DNA from 2 places in the Streptomyces sp. L2 genome. Region 1 is predicted to be linked to the other one. Evidence: riboswitches for the same ligand, from Rfam matches in the RefSeq annotation. Region 1 holds a riboswitch; the other holds the start of a gene.
What was found. A riboswitch is a leader RNA that binds a small molecule or an ion and turns the genes downstream of it on or off. The one in region 1 is predicted to bind thiamine pyrophosphate.
Positions count from the first base shown of each region.

Region 2: it holds a riboswitch for thiamine pyrophosphate, as region 1 does, so the genes downstream of both, thiO (glycine oxidase ThiO) here and thiC (phosphomethylpyrimidine synthase ThiC) in region 1, are expected to answer to the same signal.

Region 1 covers NZ_QBDT01000001.1:3,877,362-3,882,395, forward strand. The annotation lists gene DBP14_RS17105 (YibE/F family protein) at 1-1,292, opposite strand, end outside; TPP riboswitch at 1,373-1,550, shown strand; gene thiC (phosphomethylpyrimidine synthase ThiC) at 1,543-3,327, shown strand; gene DBP14_RS17115 (hypothetical protein) at 3,380-4,258, opposite strand; gene DBP14_RS17120 (metallophosphoesterase) at 4,440-5,034, opposite strand, start outside.
Region 2 covers NZ_QBDT01000001.1:5,909,324-5,914,357, reverse strand. The annotation lists gene thiE (thiamine phosphate synthase) at 1-160, opposite strand, end outside; gene DBP14_RS26420 (Rv2175c family DNA-binding protein) at 246-611, opposite strand; gene DBP14_RS26415 (FAD-dependent oxidoreductase) at 678-1,910, opposite strand; TPP riboswitch at 2,199-2,310, shown strand; gene thiO (glycine oxidase ThiO) at 2,308-3,474, shown strand; gene thiS (sulfur carrier protein ThiS) at 3,504-3,704, shown strand; gene DBP14_RS26395 (thiazole synthase) at 3,708-4,502, shown strand.

The DNA.
Region 1 (5,034 bases):
ACAACCAAGGCGGCGAGCGCGGTGGTCACCGGCACCGAGGCGACCAGACCGATCGAGCCCACCAGGGTGCGCACGATCTCCTCGGCCACCAACTCGCTGTTCGCCACGGTGCCCACGCTGCTCTGCGCGATCGAGAACAGCAGCAGCAAGGGCAGCGCGGCACCGGCGTAGGCGAGGACGAGGGTGTTGACCACCGACGCGATGTGGTCGCGCCCGATGCGGATGGCCGCCCGGTACAGACCGCGCCGGCCCAGCGAGGGATTGGCCTCGTGCAACTCCCAGACGGCCGAGGTCTGGGTCACCGTCACGTCGTCCAGGACGCCGAGCGAGCCGATGATGACGCCGGCCAGCAGCAGGCCGCTCATGTCGATCGACGGGTACAGGCCGTGGATGAGGCCCGTGTTGTCGTCCGTGTTGCCGGTGAGCGCGGCCCAGCCGATGAAGAGGGAGCCGAGCACACCGATCAGCGTGAGGGAGACCAGGGTGCCGAGCACCGCGACCGACGTACGCGCCGACAAGCCGTGGCACATGTAGAGGGCGATCAGCATGATGGCGCTCGACCCGATGACCGCCACGAGCAGGGGGTTCGAGCCCTGCAGGATCGCGGGCAGGATGAACAGGGTCAGCACGAGGAAGCTCACGGCCAGCGCGACCAGCGCCATGACGCCCCGCATCCGGCCCACCACCACGACGGCCAGGGCGAAGACCCCGGCCAGCAGCGTCATGGGGAACTTGCGGTCGACGTCCGTGACCGAGTACTGCAGGTCCTTCGGTGCCGAGGGCTCGTAGGCGACGACGACCTTCTGGCCCTGGTGCAGTTGGCGTGGCTGGTCCGGCTGCACGATCTCGGTGAACGTGCGGCCTTTGTCCTTGCCGCTGTCGACGCGGACCGTCGCCTTCTTGCAGGTTCCCTTCGCGTGCTGAGACGCCGAGTCGCCACCGGTGGCGGGGTTGTCACCGGTCGGCGTGCCGCCGCCGGAGGCGTTCACCGACGCACAGCTGACCTCGGCCACTTTGGCGACCGTGGCCTGCTGCGTCTGGCGGTCGAAGCCGACGCCGGTGCGCTCGTGCGGCGGGGCGCCGCCCGGCCAGAGCACCACCAGGCCGACCACGACCGCCGCGGTGAACGGGATCAGGATCGCCGCGATGACCCTGCGCAGATGTGCCGAGACGGGAGCAGCGGGGCCGTGGCTGTGGCTGTGGCTGTGACCGTGCGCGTGGCCGTGTCCGTCGTGCTGCGCCGCGTGGCCGCCGCGAGGCGGTTCCGGGGGCGGTGGCGGGGACTGCTCCATCGTCGTCACCGACCGATCATCGCAAGAACGCTGGGGGCCCCCTGTTCACCGCGCCCGAAATGACGCTAGCGTGGGGGCACCTTTGCACACGCGGGAGCTCGGAGCACCGGGCTGAGAGGGCGCTGACCTCCGTACAGGCGATGTTTCACGTGGAACGACCGACGTTTCACGGGAAACACCGACCGACGGAAGCCGCTGCGTCGACCGCCGAACCTGTTACCGGGTAATGCCGGCGTAGGGAGTAGGTCTCATGACCAACAAGGACGCACGCACGCCTGCCTCCGCTCAGGACGAGAAGTCCCAGGAGGCCGGGAAGTCCATCGGCTGGCACAAGGCGTACGTCGAGGGTTCACGCCCCGACCTGCGCGTGCCGGTCCGCCAGGTGCACCTCACGAACGGGCAGTCGGTCACGCTGTACGACACGTCCGGCCCGTACACCGATCCTCTCCTCGACACCGATGTCCGCAGGGGCCTGCCGCCGCTGCGGGAGAACTGGATCATCGGGCGCGGCGACACCGAGGAGTACGCCGGCCGTCCCGTCCGCCCCGAGGACGACGGGATCAAGCACACCGCGCCGCGCGGCGGTCTGCGCAACCTCGACGCCGTCTTCCCCGGACGCCCGCGGCAGCCCCGGCGGGGCCGGAACGGCACGGCGGTCACCCAGCTCGCGTATGCGCGCCGCGGTGAGATCACGCCCGAGATGGAGTACGTGGCCATCCGGGAGAACGTCGCTCCCGAGGTGGTCCGGGAGGAGATCGCGGCGGGCCGGGCCGTGCTGCCGGCCAACGTCAACCACCCGGAGATCGAGCCGATGATCATCGGCAAGCGGTTCCTGGTGAAGGTCAACGCCAACATCGGCAACTCCGCCGTCACCTCGTCCATCGAGGAGGAGGTGGAGAAGATGACCTGGGCGACCCGCTGGGGCGCCGACACCGTCATGGACCTCTCCACCGGGCGTAACATCCACACCACCCGTGAATGGGTGCTGCGCAACTCCCCCGTGCCGATCGGTACCGTGCCGCTCTACCAGGCGCTGGAGAAGGTCGACGGTCGCGCCGAGGAGCTGACCTGGGAGATCTACAAGGACACGGTCATCGAGCAGGCCGAGCAGGGCGTGGACTACATGACGGTCCACGCGGGCGTGCGCCTGCCGTACGTGCCGCTGACGGCGAACCGCAAGACCGGCATCGTCTCCCGCGGCGGCTCGATCATGGCCGCGTGGTGCCTGGCCCACCACAAGGAATCGTTCCTCTACGAGAACTTCGAGGAGCTCTGCGAGATCCTCGCCGCCTACGACGTCACCTACTCGCTGGGTGACGGACTGCGCCCGGGATCGATCGCGGACGCCAACGACGAAGCGCAGTTCGCGGAGTTGCGCACGCTCGGGGAACTCAACACGATCGCCAAGCGTTTCAACGTACAGACCATGATCGAGGGCCCCGGGCACGTCCCGATGCACAAGATCAAGGAGAACATCGACCTTCAGCAGGAGATCTGCGATGAAGCTCCGTTCTATACGCTCGGCCCGCTGACGACGGACATCGCCCCGGCGTACGACCACATCACCTCGGGCATCGGCGCGGCGATGATCGCCTGGTGGGGTACGGCGATGCTGTGCTACGTCACGCCGAAGGAGCACCTGGGCCTGCCCAACCGGGACGACGTCAAGACCGGCGTCATCACCTACAAGATCGCCGCCCACGCGGCCGACCTCGCCAAGGGCCACCCGGGCGCCCAGGAGTGGGACGACGCCCTGTCCGACGCCCGCTTCGAGTTCCGCTGGGAGGACCAGTTCAACCTGGCCCTCGACCCGGACACGGCCCGGGAGTTCCACGACGAGACCCTCCCGGCGGAACCCGCCAAGACGGCCCACTTCTGCTCGATGTGCGGGCCGAAGTTCTGCTCGATGAAGATCTCGCAGGACATCCGGCGGGAGCACGGAGGCAGCCGGGGCGAGATCGAGGCGGGCATGGCTCAGAAGTCGAAGGAGTTCGCCGCCTCGGGGAACCGGGTGTATCTGCCGATCGCCGAGTAGGCGTGCGGTGGGGCCTGCGGTGTGCGCCCCCGGTGGGGGCGCACACCGGGGGCTAGTCGGGCTGGTGTTCGGGGCCGCCGAAGTCCGGGCTGGTGTAGTCGGGGCTGCTGAAGCTCGGGCGGGGGCCGGGGGCGGTGCCGTCGTCGGGGCTGCTGAAGCCCGGGCGGTCGTAGCCGAGGCGGGGCATGCGGCCGGTCGGGGACGAGGGCGTGGTGCGGTGCAGGGCGGCGGTGCCGGGTTCGGCGAGCGCGTCCCGGAGGAACGGGAGGATGCCGCGTTCCAGGACCGCCTCCCGCCAGGCCGCTCTGGCCGAGGTGACTTCCTGGCCGGCGTCGCCGTCGGGGCCGGGTTCCGCGGAGGTGTTGTTGCGCAGCGCGGTGAGCAGCAGACCGACGGCGGCGACGAGCACCGCGGCCGCGGTCACGGCGCCGAACACCCAGCCGGCGGTGAGCATGGTCTGCGCGAAGGCCTGGCCCGGGTCGAGCATCTTCACGATGTAGCCGACGAGCAGGAAGATCGCGGCGGCGGTGCCGGAGAGGACGGGTGCCAGCACGGCTATCACCGCGACGGCGCCCGCGCCGGCGGTCTCGGCGTCCCCGCCGAGAGCGGTGGCGAGTCCCATGCCGCCCTCGGCCGGTTCCGCGGAAGCGGAATCGGAACCGGAATCCCGGGTTGCGGCGGGGATGGGTGGCGCCGGATGGCGCAGTTCCTCACGGACCTTCACGTAGTGCTGGTACTCGGACGCCGCGGCCGCGGTGATCAGGGCGGTGGCGTTGAGCGCCATGGTGCGCAGTTGTTCGGGGTTGAGCCGCTGTCCGACAGCGGCCAGTTCCGGGCGGTTCGGTGCGGAGCGCAGCGCCTCATCGAGGATCCGCTCGAACTCCTGGCGGTCCTCGTTCAGCAGGTGCTGCGGAACGCTGTTCATGTGCATCCCCCGATGCTCCGTAGGGCTTGGGGCTCGCACGCCGGCGAGCCGTCGGGCAGAAACGGAGGGGAGCCTGCTACGGATAAGGCGATGGTAGAGCCGTGACGGCACACGGTGACAGGGGGTTGCCGGAATTGGGTGCCGACCTGCGACGACCCGGCCGCGGGTACGCCTTCCCCGGGAACGCTCAGATATCCAGGGGAAGTTGCTGGACCAGTAGCTTTCCGGCCATGGTCACTCCGCCGTCCATGGCGATGGCGAGTCCCTCGGCGTAGACGTGCGGACCCTCGACGACGGGCCCGGTGCTGTCCTCGCCGTCTTCGGAGCCGACCTCGCCGAGCAGGTAGGGAATGGGGCTGTGACCGTGCACGACGCGCGTGCCGCCGTAGGTGTCGAGGAGTGAGCGCACGGCGTCGGTGCCCTCGTCGCGGAAGGCGAACCGCTTGGTGAACTTGCGGAACAGGTCCCAGCACTCGTCCGCGTCGTTGCGGGTGAGGGTCTCCCGGACGGTGTCGTTGACGGCCTCGATCGAGTCGCCGTAGTCGAGGTAGGCGGTGGTGTCGGAGTGGAGCAGCAGATGGCCGTCGACCTCCTCGACCGCGTCCAGGCGGGCCATCCACTGCAGATGGTGGTCCTGCAGGCGGTCCATGTCGGTCTTCTGGCCGCCGTTGAGCAGCCAGGCCGCCTGGAAGGTGGCGGTGCCCGCGCCGGAGTTGACGGGGGTGTCGCCGAACCGCTTGGCGCCGAGGAGGAGCAGCTCGTGGTTGCCCATGAGGGCCTTG
Region 2 (5,034 bases), 2.0 Mb from region 1:
CCTCGGCGGCCTCCATGCCCTTGTCGCGCAGCTGCACGATGTCGACCCCGCCGGCCAGGACCGCGTCCAGGAACTCGGGCAGGTCGCCCTGGCGCCGGCGGGCGTCCGTGCAGAGGTACAGGCGGGCGTCGGCGAGCGCGGTGCGGGCGGTGTCGGACATGCGTGGGTCCCCCGGGGGCGGTGTCGGCGGGTGCCGTGCGGGTGGCGCGTGGGCAGGCCCACGCGCCACCCCGGTACGGCTCGGGTCAGACGGCGAGCGCCTGGGCGCGGCGCTTCACCTCCGTGCCGCGATTCTCGCTCAGGGCCTGCGCGGGGGTGCCGGGCAGGGTCGGGTCGGGGGTGAAGAGCCACTCGATCATCTCTTCGACCGTGAAGCCGTCGTCCCGCAGGAGCGTCAGGGTTCCGGAGAGGCCCTTGACGACCTTGTCCCCGTCGATGAAGGCGGCGGGCACGTGCAGCGCCCTGTTCTCGCCCCGGCGCACGGCGACGAGCTGGCCCTCCTTGACCAGCTGCCGCACACGCGTCACCTCGACACCGAGCATCTCGGCGATGTCGGGGAGGGTGAGCCAGGCGGGGACGAGAGCATCGATCTTTGCGTCAATCTCGGTCACGTGTCGATGGTAGTGCCGGGGTGTGACAGTGGCCCTCCGCGGCACCGTCGTGGCTGGTCGCGCCGGTCAGGAAACCGTCGCGCCCTTCAGCGGCTTCGCGGGGTCGGCCACCACGGCCGGGTCCAGGGGGCGGGCCGATTCGATCAGGCGGCGGCCCTGGGCCAGGTCTCTCGGGCGGCCCACGGCCAGGAGGGCGGCCAGGCGGTCCTCGCGGAGCCAGCAGACGGTCCAGGCCGGATCGGAGGGGTCGCCGCGCCAGAGCAGGCGGTCGGCCGTGGTGTGGTGGCCCGCGTACTGGACGAAGCGGCCGAACTGCTCGGACCAGAAATAGGGCACCGGGTCGTAGGCCGCGGGGGTGAGGCCGATGATGTTCGCCGCGACCGTGCGCGGGCCCTGGAGTGCGTTGTCCCAGTGGTGGACGAGGAGCCGCTCGCCGTACCGGCCCGACGGGAAGGAGGCGCAGTCGCCGACCGCGTACACATCGGGCACGGAGGTGCGCAGGTGGTCGTCGGCGACGACCTCCCCGTGCGCGCCCAGCTCGACGCCGGAACCGGCCAGCCAGGCGGTGGCGGGCCGGGCGCCGATGCCGACGACGACGGCGCCCGCGGGCAGCCGGGAGCCGTCGGCGAGCACGACCTCACCGGGTTCCACGCGCGCCACGCGCGCGTGGGTGCGCAGTTCGGCGCCGGCGTCGGCGTACCAGGCGGCCATCGGGGCGGCGACCTCGGCGGGCAGCACGCCCGCGAGGGGGCGGTCGGCGGCCTCGACGACGGTGACCGCGCACCCGGCCTGGCGGGCGGCGGTGGCGAACTCGGCGCCGATCCATCCGGCGCCGACGACCACGATGTCGTGCTGCCGGGCGAGCACCGGCCGCAGCCGTTCGGCGTCGTCGAGGGTGCGCAGCAGGTGCACGCCGGGCACGCCCTCGGCGCCCGGCAGCAGGATCGGTGCGGCACCGGTGGCGAGGACCAGGTCGTCGTACGGCACCGGACCGGCCTCGGTGTCCAGCTCGTGATCGGCGGGGCGGAAGCCGAGCACCTCGCAGCCGAGCCGGAGGCCGACGTCGAGCGCCGCGAAGTCGACGTCGAAGGCGGACCCCTCGGCCTTGCCGAGCAGCACGGCCTTGGACAGCGGCGGCCGGTCGTACGGCTGGTGCGGCTCGGCGCCGACGACCGTGACGGTGCCGGTGAAGCCCTGTTCCCGCAGCGCGACCGCGGTCTGCACCCCGGCCATCCCGGCGCCCACGACGACCACGCGCCGCCCCGGCGAACCGCCCTCTTCCCGTGTCTGCTCAGTCACCCGATCACCATAAACAACTGACAGGCCGTCAGTCACCGGGGGCCGCCCGGGGAGGGCTAGGGTCTGTCCGGCGGATCAGGTCGCAGGAAATCGGCCGGGCCTCATCAGCACCGGTGAGCGGGGCTTGGCGCGTGCAGCTGCAAGGCGGAGGAGGGCGCCGACGCGGAGCGTCGGCAACCGACGACAACGCCGCAGATGCGCGTGCCAAGCCCCGCGTCTGCGGCATGATCCGCCGGACAGGCCCTAGCCCGGCGTGATCCGGAGCGGAGGCGCTAGGGTGGCCCCCGTACACGCACTCGCGGGAGCCCGGACGCACCGGGCTGAGAGGGAGGCTGGCGGCCTCCGACCGTACGAACCTGATCCGGGTCATGCCGGCGAAGGGAGGGGCTGGACGCCCATGTCGTCACGTACGTCCGACGTCCTCGTCATCGGGGGCGGGATCATCGGCCTGGTCACGGCCTGGCGGGCCGCGCAACGCGGGCTCACCACGGCCGTGGCGGACCCCGAGCCGGGAGGCGGGGCCGCGCGCGTCGCGGCCGGGATGCTGGCCGCGGTCACCGAACTGCACTACGGCGAGGAGACCCTGCTCGCCCTGAACCTGGAGTCCGCCCGGCGCTATCCCGGCTTCGCCGCCGAGCTGACCGAGCTGACCGGGCACGACCTGGGGCACCGCCGCTGCGGCACCCTCGCCGTCGCCCTCGACGCCGACGACCGCGCCCACCTGCGCGAACTGCACGCCCTGCAGCAGCGCTCCGGGCTGGACTCGGTGTGGCTGTCGGGCCGGGAGTGCCGGCGCCTGGAGCCGATGCTCGCACCCGGGGTGCGCGGCGGGCTGCGGGTCGACGGCGACCACCAGGTCGATCCGCGGCGGCTGGCCACGGCCCTGGTCGCGGCCTGCGAGAAGGCCGGGGTCGTGTTCCACCGCGTGTGGGCCGAGCGGCTGGACCTCGCCGGCGGGCGGGCCGTCGGCGTCACCACCGCGGACGGCACCGCGCTGCGCGCCGGACAGGTGGTGCTCGCGGCCGGCAGCCTCAGCGGGCGGCTCCCCGGCGTCCCCGACGACGTGCTGCCGCCGGTGCGGCCCGTGAAGGGGCAGGTGCTGCGCCTGACCGTGCCACCGCGGTTCGCGCCCTTCCTGAGCCGTACCGTCCGGGCCGTGGTGCGCGGCAGCCACGTCTACCTGGTGCCCCGGGAGAACGGCGAACTGGTCGTCGGCGCCACCAGCGAGGAACTGGGCTGGGACACCACGGTGACCGCCGGCGGGGTGTACGAACTGCTGCGCGACGCCCATGAGCTGGTGCCCGGGATCACCGAACTGCCGCTGACCGAGACCCGGGCCGGGCTGCGCCCCGCGTCCCCCGACAACGCGCCGCTGCTCGGGCCGAGCGGCCTGGACGGGCTGCTGCTGGCCACCGGGCACTACCGCAACGGGGTGCTGCTCACGCCGGTCACCGGGGACGTGCTGGCGCACGCGCTGGTCACCGGTGAGCTGCCGGAGGAAGCGCGCCCGTTCACGCCCCGGCGCTTCGCCGCCGCCGTCGCCCTTTCGGAGCAGTCCGCATGAACCTCTCCGTCGACTCCGTCCACACCTTCATCACCGTGTCCGTCAACGGGGAGCGCCGCGAGGTCCCCGCGGGCACGGTGCTCGACTCGCTCGTACGGTCCCTGTCGCCGGCGCCGTCCGGCGTGGCCGCAGCGCTCAACGAGACCGTCGTCCCGCGCACGCGGTGGGCCGGCACGGTCCTCGCCGACGGCGACCGTGTCGAAGTCCTCACCGCCGTTCAAGGAGGCTGACCCATGGCCGACGATCCCTTCGTCCTCGGGGGTACGTCCTTCTCGTCCCGGCTGATCATGGGCACGGGGGGTGCGCCGAGCCTGGACGTGATGGAGCGGGCGCTGGTCGCCTCCGGCACCGAGCTGACCACCGTCGCGATGCGGCGGGTCGATCCCGGGGTGCACGGATCGGTGCTGTCCGTGCTGCGGCGGCTGGGCATCCGGGTGCTGCCGAACACCGCGGGGTGCTACACCGCGGGAGAGGCCGTGCTCACGGCGCGGCTGGCGCGGGAGGCGCTGGGCACGGATCTGATCAAGCTGGAGGTCATCGCCGACGAGCGGACGCTGCTGCCGGATCCGGTGGAGTTGCTGGAGGCGGCGGAGACGCTGGTCGACGACGGGTTCACGGTGCTGCCGTACACGAACGACGATCCGGTGCTGGCGCGGAAGCTGGAGGATGTGGGGTGCGCGGCGGTGATGCCGCTGGGGTCGCCGATCGGGTCGGGGCTGGGGATCCGCAACCCGCACAACTTCCAGTTGATCGTGGAGCGGGCGGGGGTGCCGGTGATCCTGGACGCGGGGGCCGGTACGGCGTCGGACGTGGCGCTGGCGATGGAGCTGGGGTGTGCGGGGGTGATGCTCGCTTCCGCGGTGACGCGGGCGCAGGAGCCGGAGGTGATGGCCGGTGCGATGCGGCACGCGGTGACCGCGGGGCGGTTGGCACGGCTGGCGGGACGCATCCCGCGCCGCCACTTCGCCTCAGCGTCGTCGCCTGCGGCTGGCCTGGCCGTGCTTGACCCGGAGCGGCCCGCGTTCTGACCCGAATCCGCAGGCGGCAACTCCGGCCGCGCGTGTGGCCCGGTCGCTCCGACCAGACCGGGACCTCGGTCGTGGGCTGGTCGGACCCGCCAGCCCACGGACGCGGCCGTCGGGCAGATCCGCGACAAGCACCCTACCGCCCTGCGCCCTGTGCGCGGCGTCGCCCCCGCGGCGGACCAGGTCCCCCAGTATCGAACCTCTGTACGACCTTGCACTCTTTCGCCTAGGCTGTCACCGCACGTGATCAGGGCCTGACCAGTCCGTAGCCGCACGTGCGTCAGTCAGCGACCGGGGGAACGCCGTCGCTCACGGGGAGGGGTCGCTTCGTCATGCCGTCCTGCCGTCCTTGCCGTCTTTTCGGACGTCCGCATGCCGCGAGTCAGTCGAAGGCACTCGCATCTGAGGTCACCTCAGCGATCTGCTGAGGGCGTTTCAGGTCCGTCCGGCTGTACCTCTGCTCCTCGGCCGCACCGCCGGCCGCGCCCCCCATGACCGCAGGAAGGGTTGCTCTTTTGCGCCCCAGACCGTGGTT